2 regions of the Achromobacter sp. 1L-A-4-B-C2 genome follow, and region 2 is predicted to be linked to the other one. Evidence: riboswitches for the same ligand, from Rfam matches in the RefSeq annotation. Region 2 holds a riboswitch; the other holds the start of a gene.
What was found. A riboswitch is a leader RNA that binds a small molecule or an ion and turns the genes downstream of it on or off. The one in region 2 is predicted to bind thiamine pyrophosphate.

Region 1 (7,729 bases), on a different contig from region 2:
CTCGGCCGCCTTGTACACGCCGGCGGCTTCACTGGTGACCTGCACCAGCAACTCGCGACCCACCGCGCGTTCCACGGCGGTCAGGGCGTCGCGATAGGCGGTGGCGTCCAGCAGATGGCTGCCGTCCGGCTTGCGCACGTGCATGTGCATCATGCCGGCGCCCGCGTCCAGGCAGGCGCGTGCTTCGCGCGCCAGGTCGTCGGCGGTCAGCGGCACGGCCGGATGGTCGGCGGCTTTCTTGTAGGCGCCGTTGGGCGCCACGGTGATGATGACGGGGGAATCGGCCAGCGCGGCGCGCGGCAGGGCAGAGGCGTTCAAGGCTGGATCTCCGGCAGTTCCGGGTTGATAAGGTCTAGGCCGGCGCGCAGCAAGCGATCGTAGCGGGCACGCTCGGCGGCAATGGATTCGGGCGTCCAGGCGTAGAAACCCTCGCCCGCCTTCATGCCGTGGCGGCCATCGGCGGCGCGTTCGGTCAGGCAGCGCGCGGGGTGGTCGGCGTTGCAGAACGTGGGGTACATCGTGGCGCCGGCGGCTGCGTGTACGTCGATGCCGGCGTGATCGCGCTGCATGACGGGGCCGGCCGCCAGGAAGCGAAAGCCGAAACCGAAGCGCACGGCGGCGTCCACGTCTTCCGGCGACGCGATGCCGCGGTCGATCAGGTCAAACGCCTCGCGCGACAGCGCGTGCTGCAAGCGGTTGGCCAGAAAACCGGGCAGGTCTTGCTTGACCTTGACCGGCACGCTGCCGCAACGGCGCATGAACGCAATCAACGAATCGGCGCAGGCGTTATCGCTGGCCTCGCCCAGCACCACTTCCACCAGCGGCACCAGGTGCGCGGGCATGAAGAAATGCAGGCCCAACATGCGGCCACGCGTGTCCAGGCCTTGGCTGATGGCGCTGATCGGAAAGCTGGAGCTGTTGCTGGCCAGGATGGCGTCCGGGCGCGCGCGCCGCGCCAGGTCGGCAAACAGCGCCTGCTTGATGTCCAGCCGTTCGGGTATGCACTCGATCACCAGGTCCACGGTGGACCAGTCCACGTCATCCAGGCTGGCAGCCGTGGCCAGCAGCGGGGCGTTGGCCTCGCGCCCGATCGTTTTCAGGTTTTCGGCCACGCGCGCGGGCAGGCCCGCCGCGCGTTCGGCGTTCGATTCGATCACGGTGGTGCGGCAGGCGGCGCGCGTCAGCACCACCGCCACGTCCGCGCCCATCGTGCCGCCACCCACCACCACTGCATGCGCCGCGCCCGGGTTGGGCAGCGCAGTTGCGTCCGTCTGCATGGTTTGCTCCTGTTATTGCATCGTCGTTGGGGGCGAGTGTAGAGAAGCCGGTTTGATAGATGAATCAGATTTTTTGGATAGAATGATCGATAAACCAGATCAATACAAACCGAGGTTTTGGGGACATGCAGATCAATCTTTCGATGCGCGACATCGATACCACGCTAGTGCTGGGCCGCACGCTGAACTTCCGGCAGGCGGCGGCGCAACTGCATCTGTCGCAGTCGGCGCTGTCCACGCAGATACAACGCATTGAAGAAGCGCTGGGCGTAAGGCTGTTCGACCGCACGACGCGCACGGTGCGCCTGACAGCGGCGGGCGAGGTCTTCATGCAGCAGGCCGCCACCTTGCAGGTTGCGTTCCGCGACGCCATTGCCGCCGTCAGCGGCGTCACCAGCGCCGAGCAGGGCCAAGTGTCGGTCGCCGCCTTGCCGTCGCTGGCCGCGCGTCTGCTGCCGCGCGTGCTGATGGCGTATCGACAGGAACACCCCAACGTCGCCCTGAAGGTGCGCGACACCTTGTCCGGCCCCGCGTTCGACCTTGTGCGCGCAGGCGAGGTGGACTTCGCGCTGACCGCCGCCGACCCCCAGCACGCCGACCTGCACTACGTGCCGCTGATGTCCGACAGCTTTTTGCTGCTGATTCCCGAGTCGCACGCCTTGGCAAGGTCAAGTGGCCCGCTGCGCTGGGCCGACACCGCCACCGCCGCGCACGTATCGATGGTGCAGCCCAGCAGCGTGCGGCAATACACGGAATGGGCCTTCCTGCAAAACCGCATCCGCTTCACGCCCGCGTTCGAAGCCGAACACCTGACGACCATCGTGGCGATGGTGGAATGCGGTTTCGGCGTGGCGGCCCTGCCCGAGATCGCCGCCGGCGCGGTATCGCAGACGGGGATCGTGCAACGCCCGCTGATCGGGCCGGTTGCGGAAAGGTCGATTGGCCTGGTCACGTCACGCAACCGCAGTTTGTCGCCAGCGGCGGCGGCGTTGGTGGGGACGTTGAAGGAATATTTGGCGGCGCGGTAACGCATGGTCTATCCCGCCGGCCGCTCCAGCCCCAGATGCCCCCGCAGCGTAGTGTGTTCGTATTCCGTACGAAACAAGCCGCGCTGCTGCAACACGGGCACCACCTGGTCCACGAAGTCATCGATGCCGCCCGGCAACGACGGCGGCATCAGGTTGAAGCCGTCGGCGCCTTCGTTACGGAACCAGTGTTCCATCCGGTCTGCGATTTGCTCGGGCGTGCCCACCATCGTGCAATGGCCGCCACCCGCCGCCAGGCGGCCCAGCAGTTGTCGCACGGTGGGTTGTTCGGTTTCAATGATGCGCAAAATGGTGGCGTAGCGGCCCTTGGGGCCCTTGAATTCATGCAGCGGCACCAGCGCCGGCACGGGGGCGTCCAGCTCCCAGGTGCTGCAATCTTGCAGCACGAAGGTGCCCAACTGCCGTAGCGATGCGTCGCTGGGCAGCAACACGTCCAGCTCGCGCTGTTTGGCGCGGGCTTCGGCTTCGGTTGACCCCACGTACGTAACCAGCCCCGGCATGATGGGCACGAAGGCGGTGCGCCCTGCGTCGCGTACGCGTTGCTTGATGTCGCGGTAATACGATTGCGCGGCCGGCAGGTCATAGGCCACGGCGTAGATCGCCTCGGCTCGCCGGGCGGCCAGGTCGCGGCCTTGGTCGGATGCGCCGGCCTGGAACAGAACGGGGTGGCCCTGGGGCGGGCGTGGCACGGTCAGCGGGCCGTCCACCAGGAAGTGGTCGCCGTGATGGTGGATCGGGCGCACGCGCTCGGGCACGCCATAGACGCCGTTGCGGTCGATGGCCAGGGCATCGTCCTTCCACGAATCGAACAAGCGCAACGCTACGTCCACGAATTCTTCGGCGCGCGCGTAGCGCCAGTCGTGCCCCGGCATGGCTTCAAAGCCGTGGTTGCGAGCTTCGGCGTCGAACATCGACGTGACGACGTTCCAGCCCATGCGTCCGCCCGATATGTGGTCCAGCGACGCCACCATGCGCGCCGCGTGGAACGGCGTGAAAAAGGTGCTGGACACGGTGCTGATCAAGCCGATGTGCGTGGTGGCGCGCGCGATGGCGGCCATGGTCGTCAGCGGCTCCAGGTACCAGCGCGGGCCGTCGCCGATGTTGTCGGTGGACTGGCCGTCGGCAAAGAAAATGGCGTCCAGCTTGCCGCGTTCCGCCGTGCGCGCCAGCGATTCGTAATAGCGGATATCGCCCAGGCGTTCAGCAGCCGAGTCCGGATGCCGCCAGGCGGCGCGGTGGTGGCCGCAGCCGAAGATGAACAGGTTCAGGTGCAACATGGCGATCAGTTCTTCACGAGGCCGCCGTCCACGACCAGGTTCTGGCCGGTGACGCTGCGCGACCAGGGGCTGGCAAAGAACAGCACGGCATCGGCGAACTGTTCCGGCGTGGTGACGGCGCGCAGCGGCGTGCTGGCGGCGATCAGGTCGAACACGGCTTCTGGCGTGGCGGCCGACGCGTCAGTGGTGCGCAAGAGGCCGCCGGACACCATGTTGACCGTGATGCCGTCGGGCCCCAGGTCCTGCGACAGCGTGCGCGTGAACGACAGCAGCGCGGCCTTGGCGGCGGTGTAGTCGTGATACGGCACCACCGGGTTCTGGACCAGGTTGGTGCCGATGTTGATGATGCGGCCCACCCCAGCCTGGCGCATGCCGGGCAGGGCGGCTTGCGTCGTGTTCAGCGCGCCGCGCACGCTGCCTTCGATCTGCTGATTCAAGTGGTCCCAGGTCAGCGTGTCGGCATGGGGGCGCGCGTCGCCGTTGAAGGCAAAGGCGGGCAGGGCGTTGTTGACCACCGTGGTGACGGGCATGCCGAAGTGGCTTTGCGCCTGGGCGATCATGGCGGCGACGGCGGTTGCGTCGCGCACGTCGGCCTGAACCGCCAGCGTCCGTTGCGGCGCGGTGGCGGCCAGCGCCTGCGCGGCCTGGGCGCTGTTCAGGTAATTGATCACCACCTTTGCGCCTTCCCGCAAAAAGGCCCGCGTGATGTGCGCACCCAATCCGCGGGCGCCTCCCGTCACGATTACCAGTTGTTCATTCAAGGCGGGGGCGGGGTGGGCAATGGGCATGGTGGGCTCGTCGGTTCACCGGCACGCGTGCAATCAGGTGCCGCAAGCGGGCGAACTTAGCATAAATCGATGCGTTGACATTGGCTTGCCGCGACCCTAATCTTGCGGCAATTCCTGGGGGAGCCTGTTTGGCTGAGATTCCGCGTTGTCGCGGTAACCCTTTGAACCTGATCCGGGTAATGCCGGCGAAGGGAAGGACATCGCGCCATTCGCGCGCCCTCCCTAGTGCTTTGATCCATCAGCGGCCCGCCTTGCGGACGGGGCCGCAACGCGCGTCCGGCCGTTTGCCGGGCCAGGGAGGACCGCTTTCCATGCTGACCCAAACCACCGCCTTGATGTGGCTGCTGCTCTTTTCGGGTGGCTTTGCCGCCGCCAGCGTGCTATATACGCGACGCAAGCGCGGCACGCTGGAAGACTACATCGTGGCGCGCAACAGCCAGGGCGCTTTTGGCACCATCCTGACGCTGATGGCGTCCACGCTGGGCGCCTGGATTCTGTTTTCGCCGGCGCAGGCCGCCACCTGGGGCGGCTTGGCGGCGGTTATCGGCTACGCGCTGGGGTCCATGTCGCCGCGCCTGGTCATGATCCCGTTGGGGCGGCGCATGCGGGAACTGATCCCGCACGGTCACACGCTGACGGAATTCCTGATGGCACGGTACGGACGGCCCATGTACGGGCTGGCGCTGTTCATCATGCTGTTCTACCTGTTCATCGCGCTGTCGGCCGAGGTCACGGCCATTGCCAAGCTGGTCACCATGCTGGCGCCGGTGCCGCTGTGGGCCACCGCCGCCATCGTGATGGGCACGACGCTGCTCTACACCACGTATGGCGGCTTGCGATCATCGATCTTCACCGATCAGGTGCAGATGATGGTCATCGTGCCGCTGCTGGTGATTCTTTGCGTGGTGGGCTGGCAGGCGGCGGGCGGGGCGTTGCCGACGATCGAGGCTTTACGTGCCAAGGCGCCACAGCTGCTGGATCTGACCGATCCCGTGGGTGTGAAGGCCGGCCTGACCTTCTTCGTGGCGATTTTGCTGACCGGCATCTTCCACCAGGGCAATTGGCAGCGCATCTATGCCGCCAAAGACACGCGGTCGATGCGCAATGGCTTTTTGCTGGGGGGTATCCTGGCCGCGCCGTTCATCTTCCTGATGGGTTTGTTCGGCCTGGCGTTTGTCGGGCTGGCGCCGCAGGGCGATAGTTCCATCGCGCTGTTCAGCGTCATCATGCCGCACGCGCCCGCCTGGTTCGTGATCGCGCTGATCCCGTTGGGCCTGTCGTTGGTCATGAGCACGGCCGACACCGCCATCAGCGCCGTGTCCAGCATCGTGGCGGTGGATATGCGCCGCCTGATGCCGCGCGCCACCGGCATGGACATGAAGCGTCTGGCGCGCTGGGCGGTGTTGCTGCTGGCGATTCCGGTGATGATCGTGGCCTCGCAGGGCTATAGCGTGCTGTACCTGTTCCTGCTGGCCGACCTGCTGTGCTCGGCCGCCGCGTTTCCGGTGTTCTATGGTCTGTTCAGCCGCAAGCACGATGGCGTCACCGCAACGACCGCGACGGTCGCGGGCCTGGCGGCCGGGCTGTTCTTCTTTCCGGCGCCGGGCGACAAGCCTACGTTTCTGCTCGAATCGTTTTTGCTGGCCGCCTTTGTCCCGGTGCTGGTCACCGTGTTGATGCGCGGGATGCGTCGCGGCGTCAAGGAGTTTGATCTGTCGACACTGAGCGCGGCGGTGCGCCGTTTGGACAAGGACCCGGCCTGATGGTGGCTTGAAATATGGCCTGAATTTCGGCCTGAATTTCGGCCTGAATTTCGGCCTGAATTTCGGCCCGATCCCGCGCCGCCAGCCAAAACAAAAAAGCCTTGGAACACGTTGCGGTGTCCAAGGCTTTCTTGTCTGGAATATTGGTGGAGCGGAGGAGGATCGAACTCCCGACCTTCGCATTGCGAACGCGACGCTCTCCCAGCTGAGCTACCGCCCCAATGAAGCAAGAGCAAAACTATACCTGAACAATAAAGCGCCGCGCAATACGGCGCGGCGCAATTATTTTCAGACGAATTCCAGGGTGGCCACCACCGGCGCGTGGTCCGACGGCTGCTCGTTGCGGCGCGGCTCTTTGTCGATGACGCAGGCCACGCAGCGCTTGACCAGCGGGGCCGACAACAACACGTGGTCGATCCGCAGGCCGGCATTGCGACGGAAGGCGAATTGCCGGTAATCCCACCACGAAAACGACTTTTCGGGCTGCTCGAACAGGCGGAACGAATCGGTCAGGCCCAGCTCCATCAGGCTGCGCAAAGCCGCGCGTTCCGGTTCAGACACCAGCACCTGGCCTTCCCATTTCTCGGGGTTGTGCACGTCTTCATCGGCCGGGGCGACGTTGTAGTCACCCAGCACCGCCAAGCGCGGATACTGCTTGATTTCCTCGGCCAGCCAGTTGCGCATGGCGTCAAACCAGGCCAGCTTGTACAAATACTTGTCCGAATCCACCGCCTGACCATTGGGGCAGTACGCACAAACAACGCGCACGTCGCCTTCGGGGCTGGGAAACGTCAGCGCCAGCACGCGCTGCTGCGGATCGTCGTAGCCAGGAATATTGCGCACCATCGACGTACCCGGCACGCGCGACACAATCGCCACGCCGTTATACGTTTTCTGCCCCGCCCAAACCGCGTGGTAACCGGCTTCCTTGAACGCCGCCTCCGGAAACTTGTCGTCGGTCAGCTTCAGTTCCTGGATGCACAGCACATCGACAGGATTGGCAGCCAGCCAATCCAGCACCTGCTGCAGGCGTACATTCAGGGAGTTCACGTTCCAGGTAGCTAATTTCATGATTTTTGTAGACCGTTTGGGGATGCGGTTCTGGTTGTCGTTGGGTTTCTGAAGGGCGGCGTCGGCTGTCCAACCGTGCGCGGGCATAGTTGGCGAGCGTGCGCCCATGCCGGGCGCGCGCCAGAGATAAGGCCAGATGATACCGTGGCGGCTTGGCCGTTCGCTGTGCAGTGGACCAACAGGGGGGGCGTCGCTGCTTCCGGGCGTGCCGGAGTAGGAACTTGTCCTACATTTTGCCGATATGCATGTCAAAACACGCTTTACTGCCTAGACTGTTGCAATACTTCTTCTGGGAGCCGCCCATGAAAACCTCGCCTGCGCAGGACGACCAAGCCCACCTTATTGACATGCCGGACGAATTGTTTGGAACCAGGTCGCCCCGACCGATTTCACGTGGTCTTGAACAGGCTGCGCCCAAATGGGCGGGGCCGCGCCCGTGCGCGCCTTCCGCCAAATCCGGCAGATCGTCCATAGAGCTCGGCGCAACTTCGGATCCCGCTAGGAAGC
Region 2 (7,729 bases):
TCCGAGGCGCTTTCCGACATCAGCTCGACGCGCCAGCCGCGCGCTTCCGCGTAGCGGGTGTACATGCGCAGCAGGTCGCCCGAGAACAACGCGCTTTCGTCGCCGCCCGTGCCGGCGCGGATTTCCAGGAACACGCTGCGCCCGTCGTTGGGGTCGCGCGGTAGCAGCAAGAGCTGCAATGCGCTTTCCAGGCTTTCCAGCTTGCCTCGGCCCGACTTGATCTCGTCTTCGGCCATGGCCTTCATGTCGGGGTCGGACAGCATTTCCTGCGCCGTCGCCAAGTCTTCTTCAGTGCGGGCAAATGCGGTGAACGCGTCGACCACGGGTTCCAGCTCGGCGCGTTCGCGCGAGAGCTTGCGAAAACGGTCCATATCGGACGCGGTTTCCGGTTGGGCCAGCAACGCGTCCACCTCGGTCAGGCGGTTACACAGATGCTCCAGCCGGCTGCGCATGGAAGATTTCATGGGGGAATGACCAAAGAAAAAACGGGAATAGCGGGCGCCCACAAGACGAACGCCCGCCAGGAGGCGGGACGTGGGGCAGATTCGCTAACGGCGGGAGTCGCGGCCGGGAAACAGGCGAGGCATCCAGGCAAGCAGCTGCTTGCGGTCGTCGCCTTCACTGCGGTTCAAGGCCGCCAGCGGGCCGTGCAGGTATTTTTGCGTCAGCCCGTGCGCCAGCTGTTCCAGCACAGCTTCGGGCGATTCGCCACGCGCCAGGAGGCGGCGCGCGCGTTCCAGTTCAGCGGCGCGGACGTCTTCGGCGGCCTGGTGCAGGTCGCGGATAACGGGCACCACTTCGCGGGACTGCATCCAGTGCATGAAGCCCTGGACGCGGGTTTCGATAATGGCTTCGGCCTGCACCACGGCAGCGCGGCGCGCGTCGGTGCCGGTCTGCACCAGCCGGCCCAGGTCGTCCACCGAATACAGATAGACGTCGTCCAGGCGGCCGACTTCGGGCTCGATGTCGCGCGGCACGGCCAGGTCGATCATGACCATGGGGCGGTGGCGGCGCAGGCGCGTAGCCCGTTCCACCATCCCCAGGCCGAGGATGGGCAGGGAGCTTGCCGTACAGGAAACGATGACGTCGAACTCGGACAGGCGATCCGTCAGGTCGGACAGCTTCATGGTGCTGGCCGAAAAACGGTTGGCCAGGATTTCGGCGCGCTCGGCCGTGCGGTTGGCCACCACCATGCTGCGCGGGCGTTGCGCGGCGAAGTGGGTGGCACACAGTTCAATCATTTCGCCCGCGCCGATGAACAGCGTGCGGGCCTGGTCCAGGTTGCCGAACACGCGCTCGGCCAGGCGGACGGCGGCGGCGGCCATGGACACCGACTGTGCGCCAATGGCGGTCTGCGACCGCACTTCCTTGGCCACCGAGAACGTGCGCTGGAACATCTGGTGCAGCAAGGTGCCCAGCGACCCGGCTTCGCCGGCGGCGCGCACGGCGTCTTTCATCTGCCCCACGATCTGGGTTTCACCCAGCACCATGGAGTCCAGCCCGCTGGCCACGCGGAAAGCGTGACGGACGGCGTCGTCTTGATGATGGCGGTACAGGTGCGGGCGCAGCGTGCCGGCGTCCAGGCGGTTATGTTCAGCCAGCCAGGCGGGCAATTGATCAGCGACGTGACCGTCGGCCGCGCAATAGATTTCGGTGCGATTACAGGTGGACAGGATGGCGGCTTCACGGACGGAACCGCCGAATGCCGAACGCAGACCTTCCAGCGCAGGCTTGACCAGATCGACGGGCATGGACACGCGTTCGCGAACCGAAACCGGCGCGGACGTGTGGTTCAGACCGAAGGCAAGGACAGCGACCGACATGTGGATGCGTAAAGAACTGCCACGAAAATGACTGAAAGATTATACCCCTGCGGGTTATCCCCAGGCCATTTGCGCCCACTTCCGCGACCCTGCGTCGCACCTTCCGTTCCATTCACCCAACAGTCGGCAGGCGCGACGGGGCGAAAAATAGTTGGCGGATCCGCCCCTACGGCTGGCGTGGGCAAAAAAAATTGTGTATAGTTGCGGACTTCGTTGGCCTGGTAGCTCAGTCGGTAGAGCAGAGGATTGAAAATCCTTGTGTCGGTGGTTCGATTCCGCCCCAGGCCACCAAAAGAATTATTGGGATTGCGATAGCAATATCAAGTTCCAAAAAAGCCCAGCCCCCGCGCTGGGCTTTTTGCACCGTGTACGTGTTGGCCTGGTAGCTCAGTCGGTAGAGCAGAGGATTGAAAATCCTTGTGTCGGTGGTTCGATTCCGCCCCAGGCCACCAGCCCTCCTGATCTCCACCGCTGTGGGGATTTTTTTACGTCCAAATTCTGGCCTTCACCCCCGCCTCGGCGCCCGCTTGCAAAATATTACATGCCGGCAAAAAAGCCGGGCACGAGGTCTACAATCGTCGGTATGAAACCGGCCGCCAATCTTCGCTTCGCTGTGCGCGACCGCATCAACGGCGTTGATGTGGGCCCAAAGGCTGTTCCCTTGAGCCTGCTTGGCGAGTTTCAGAAAGACGTCAGCGACTTTCTGCAAGGGTCCACCCGAGAGGTCAACCCGGCCGCAGTGCTGGTGTCGATAGAAGACGGGTCGCTGGTTTTAGTCGCCGAAGGGTTGTTGGCGGCATCAACGCTCTGGGCCGATGTGGAACGCTTAGCCGTCCCGAATTCTCTCGAAGCCATTGATCCCCGGCGCGCGGCGGTCATCGAGCGCTGGCAAGCCCAGGCACGCAACAATCCCGATCGTGTTTACGCCCTTGAAGACAACACGCGGCGCGCGCTGACGATTGTCAATGCCCAGTCAGACTTCAAACAATCCGTCGATATTTGGGTAACCGTGGAAAAGTACTTACACGGCAAAATCGTGGACTGGGGCGGCAAGACCAAGGCGAACGTTCACCTTGTGCTTGAAAATGGCAAATCGCTTACGGTAGCCGCCACTCAGCAATTACTGGCACAGGAGAGCGAAAATCGCCTCTATCGCCCAGCCTTGCTGCACGTGACCGCTGAAGAGAATCTACGAACCGGTGAATTGCGCAATTTGAATCTGCGCTCGTTTGAGGTGCACCACCCCGCGTACGACGACGATGAATTCCAGCGAATGGTACGCAAAGGCACCGCGGCCTGGGCGGACGTACCCGACGCAACACGATGGGTTGAATCACTGCGTGGCGACGACTCATGACGGCAGCAGTGTTGCTGGATACCAGCTATCTGATCTCGCTCGTCGACGCGACTCGCCCCAACCACCAAATTGCCACCCGGTACTTCCGGCAGATGCTTGACGAGTCTCTGCCGATTTATTTTTCGGCAGTCGTTGCAGCGGAATTCGGCATCAAGCAAGCACTGACCGACTTACCACTGCAAAAGTTTCGCCACCTGCCGTTCAACATCCCGCACGGGCAGCGAGCCGCCCAATTGTGGAATGCGCTGGGCCCAAGGGGCGATGGCACTGGGCGCGCAGTTGCGCGTGATGACATCAAACTCATTGCCCAGGCTTGTCACGAGCGCATTCCCTTTGTCCTCAATGAGGACGCTTCCTCGCTGCACAAATACTGCGAACGGCTACGTGAGGCTGGCGTATGCCAGGTGCGTTCCATCGTCCTGGCCAGCGGTTATGACCCCGCAGCCTTCCGAATGGACGGTCAGCAAGGATTCGACCTAAGCGGCGAACCCTAGAGCGGGTTAACATTGCCTTCGCTCCGGGGTGCACGCCAGTGCTGAGATTCAGACCCGCGAACTTGACCCGGTTCATGCCGGCGTAAGAAGAGCAATCGTCCGACCCTGCCGCGCCCTTGCGCCGCTTGCGCGGGCGGGCTTCGGAGCTTCCTTGTACCGGAATCGACGAACGCCCATGAACAACGCTGCCCCGCCCGTCGCGGAACTTCTTGAATTCATTGCCCAGGACGGCTGCACCGATGCGCAGTTCGACCGGATGGCGCTACGGCTTTTTGCGTATCAATATGGCGCCAACGCGCCGTATCGCGCGTTTTGCCAGCGGCGCGGCGCGACCGTGCGCAATGTGAAGACCTGGAGCGACATTCCCGCCGTGCCCATCGACGCCTTCAAGGCGATGGAGCTGCGCTGCGAGGCGCCTCGGGCCGACGAGCGTGTCTTCATGACCAGCGGCACGACACGCGCCGATATGCGCGGGCGGCACTTTCACCCGCATCTTGAGGTCTACGACCTGTCCATGACCCGCAATTTCGCCGCGCGCGTCATGCGGGGCACGCCGCGCCTTCCGATGGGCATTCTGTTTCCGGACGAAGCCGCCATGCCCAATTCGTCGCTGGCCCACTACCTGGCCCTGGCCAAGACCGCGTTCGGCACCGAAGACAGCCGCTATTTCATGTCGCCGCAGGGCATCGACCTGGATGGGTTGTGGCGTCGCCTTGAAGAGGCTGAACGCGACGGCCAGCCCTATGCGCTGCTGGGCGCCAGTTTCAGCTTCGTGCATGTGATCGATGCGCTGCGCACCGCGGGCCGCACGTTCCGTTTGCCGCCGGGCAGCCGCATCCTGGACACCGGCGGCTACAAGGGCCAATCGCGCGAGCTGCCGCTGGACACCTTTTATTCCGAGCTGTCCGAGCTGCTGGGCGTGCCGCGATCGCTGTGCATCAACATGTATGGCATGACCGAACTCAGCACGCAGTTTTATGACGACGGCAATGCCACCGTCCCTTCCGTGAAATCGGGGCCGCACTGGATTCGCTCGCGCCTGGTCGACCCCGCCAGCGGCCGCACCGTGCCCGCGGGCGAACGCGGCATCCTGGCGCACTGCGACCTGGGCAACTTCAATTCGGTCAGCACCATCCTCACTGAAGACGTCGGGCAACCCGCCGATGGCGGCTTTTTGCTGCTGGGCCGTGCTGAAGGCGCGCAGGCCAAGGGCTGCTCGCTGGCCGTCGAAGAATTCATTCAGTCGGCGCGGCCATGAGCGTGCAACGCGTCCAAGCGGGCTATCTGCCGGGGCTGACCTCGGCCGATGTCCAATGGCAGACCCTGCCCTTCGAGCAGGACGGCCGGCGCGTGGAAGTGGCCGTGCCGGTGCTGACTGCCGCACAGATGCAAGCGCTGGCCGAACGCGTCAAGCAGGCCAGCGCGCGGCATCTGAAGACGATGATGGTGTCGGAGATCATCAACGTCATCGACGGCGCCATCGCCCGGTTGCTGGACCCCAACGACCCGGTTCGGCAACAAGCCGATGCGCTGTTGCCGATCGTCAGCGGCTATGACGGGCAGATGGTGCGGCTGGGCCTGACCGGCTTTTTCAAGACGTTCCGCGCGCCGCAGCTGCATCGCTTTGTGGCCGAAGACTTCGCCAACCCCAAGGTGCTGGACGGCTTTCAGCCCGCGGCCAAGGGCGGCGCGGTGCGCGCGCATGGCCCGCAATTGCTGGTGCACAGCTGGGCCGGCAACGTGCCCGCGCTGGCATTGTGGAGCCTGATCTGCGGCCTGCTGGTCAAGGCCGGCAATATTGGCAAGCTGCCCAGCGCCGAGCCGCTGTTTGCCGGCTGGTTCGCGCACCTGTTGGCCGAGGTGCACCCGCCGCTGACCGACTGCCTGGCCGTGGTCTGGTGGCGTGGCGCGGGCGAGGACGACGCCGCCGCCCTGTACGCGCAGGCCGATACCGTCGTGGCGTACGGCGGTAACGACGCCCTGCATGCCATCCAGCGCCGCCTGCCCGTCACGACGCGCTTTCTGCCGCATGGCCACAAGCTGGGCTTTGGCGTGGTCAGCGCGGCGGCGCTGGACGCACAAAAGGCCCCCGCCCTGGCACGCCGTGCGGCATGGGATGTGATGCGCTACGACCAGCAGGGCTGTTATTCGCCGCAGATTTTTTACGTGCAGCGTGGCGGCCTGGTATCGCCGCGCGACTTTGCGGCTTACCTGGCGGGCGAGCTAGCCAATCTGCATCGCCGCTTTCCGCGCCGCGCGTTGGATCTGGCCGAATCGGCGGCGCTGGCCAAATGGCGGCAGTCCATCGAATGGCAGTTGCCGTCCAACGCCGCCGACGTGTTGATCGGCGACCCCGATGCCGCCTGGACGGTCTCTTATGTGGACACCGCGCCCGCGCTCTCGCCCACGGCCCTGCAACGCAGCATCGTGGTGGCCGGTATCGACATGCTGGATGAGGTGGCGGCGCGCGTGGCGCCCCACCACCACTACCTGCAAACAGCGGGCGTGGCCGCCACGCCCCAAGAGCTGTATCGCCTGGCCGATCAGCTGGGCGCGGCAGGCGTTACCCGCGTCAGCGCGATTGGCGCGATGAGCATGCCCGAAGCGGGCTGGCATCACGACGGCCGTTTCAACCTGCTGGACCTGGTGCGCATGACGGAAATTGAACAGTCCGCCGAAACCGCCGCCGACCCCTACGCGCCGTACGAACCATGATTGCGGACTCGTCCCGCCCCTTCCTGCACATCGACGGGGCGGTCTACACCTACCCCGGGCGCACGCCCATCGTGAACGGCATCGACTGGCGCCTGCAAGCCGGCGGCTTTCATTGTCTGGTGGGCCGCAGCGGCTGCGGCAAGACCACGCTGCTGAAACTTGCCGCCGGGCTATTGGCGCCGCAGTCCGGCCGCGTGGTGCTGCAAGACGGCACGCCCGCCGCGCCCGGCCCGCAGCTGGGCTATGTATTTCAAGCGCCGACGCTGCTGGACTGGCAACACGTAATCGACAACGTGCTGCTGCCCGTGTCCTTGCAACGCCGACCGCTGCCGGAAGACGCACGGCGCGCGCACGATCTGCTGTCCATGCTGGGCCTGTCCGACCACGCACAACACTACCCACGCCAACTGTCCGGCGGCCAGCAAAGCCGCGTGGCGCTGGCCCGCGCGCTGATTCTTGAACCCGCCTTGCTGTTGCTGGACGAGCCCTTTGCCGCGCTGGACGCCATCACGCGCGGCGAGCTGCAAGACGACCTGCTGCGCATGTGCCGCTTGCGCAATACCACCGTGCTGTTCGTCACGCACGACATCAGCGAAGCCGTCTACCTGGGCGACCGCGTGGCCGTCATGCACCAGGGCCGCATGCTGGCCGACCTGCCGGTGGACCTGCCCGCGCCCCGCACGCAAGCCATGCGGCACGGCGCCGCGTTCAACGCCACCTGCGCGCAGGTGTACGAATTCATGACCGGGGCGCGCCCATGACGCCCGCCATTCGATTCCGCGTGCTGGCGCTGGCGCTGCTTGTCGCGCTGCTTGGCGCCTGGGAAATCACCGTGCGCCAAGCCGGTATCTCGGCATTGGTGCTGCCCGCCCCGTCCGCCGTCGCGCAAACCTTGTGGACCAGCCTGGCCACCGGCTACCTGTGGCCACACATCGGTGCAACGCTTGCCGAGATGCTGCTGGGCCTGGCGATCGGCGGCGCGGCGGGCCTGGGCATCGGCATTGCGTTGGCCGAATCGGCCTTGCTGGACCGCGTGCTCAAGCCCTACGTGATCGTCAGCCAGGTTGTCCCCAAGCTGGCGCTGGCGCCGCTGTTCGTGGTGTGGTTCGGCTTCGGCATGGCGCCCACGGTGGTCATGACCGCGCTGATCTGTTTTTTCCCCTTAATGGAAAACACGCTGACCGGGCTGCGGCAGGTCGACCCGAACCGGCTGCAACTGTTTCGCATGCTGGGCGCCACGCGCGCGCAAACCTTGCTGCGGCTGAAGCTGCCTGCCGGCCTGCCGGGCATCCTGGCGGGACTGCGCGTGGCGCTCGTGCTGGCACTGGTGGGCGCCGTAG

Region 1: linked by a shared signal. The riboswitch ahead of AC0Z35_RS11855 (sodium:solute symporter family protein) and the one ahead of AC0Z35_RS05280 (LuxE/PaaK family acyltransferase) in region 2 are both predicted to bind thiamine pyrophosphate.

The regions. Positions count from the first base shown of each region.
Region 1 is NZ_JBXAWP010000002.1:982,473-990,201, reverse strand. It holds gene AC0Z35_RS11880 (beta-keto acid cleavage family enzyme) at 1-318, opposite strand, end outside; gene AC0Z35_RS11875 (3-hydroxyacyl-CoA dehydrogenase family protein) at 315-1,277, opposite strand; gene AC0Z35_RS11870 (LysR family transcriptional regulator) at 1,403-2,305, shown strand; gene AC0Z35_RS11865 (LLM class flavin-dependent oxidoreductase) at 2,314-3,600, opposite strand; gene AC0Z35_RS11860 (3-oxoacyl-ACP reductase) at 3,606-4,388, opposite strand; TPP riboswitch at 4,495-4,599, shown strand; gene AC0Z35_RS11855 (sodium:solute symporter family protein) at 4,700-6,151, shown strand; tRNA gene AC0Z35_RS11850 (tRNA-Ala) at 6,296-6,371, opposite strand; gene xth (exodeoxyribonuclease III) at 6,440-7,222, opposite strand.
Region 2 is NZ_JBXAWP010000001.1:1,146,955-1,154,683, forward strand. It holds gene prfA (peptide chain release factor 1) at 1-464, opposite strand, end outside; gene hemA (glutamyl-tRNA reductase) at 549-1,823, opposite strand; tRNA gene AC0Z35_RS05260 (tRNA-Phe) at 2,039-2,114, shown strand; tRNA gene AC0Z35_RS05265 (tRNA-Phe) at 2,200-2,275, shown strand; gene AC0Z35_RS05270 (hypothetical protein) at 2,407-3,180, shown strand; gene AC0Z35_RS05275 (hypothetical protein) at 3,177-3,674, shown strand; TPP riboswitch at 3,689-3,780, shown strand; gene AC0Z35_RS05280 (LuxE/PaaK family acyltransferase) at 3,850-4,932, shown strand; gene AC0Z35_RS05285 (acyl-CoA reductase) at 4,929-6,389, shown strand; gene AC0Z35_RS05290 (ABC transporter ATP-binding protein) at 6,386-7,150, shown strand; gene AC0Z35_RS05295 (ABC transporter permease) at 7,147-7,729, shown strand, end outside.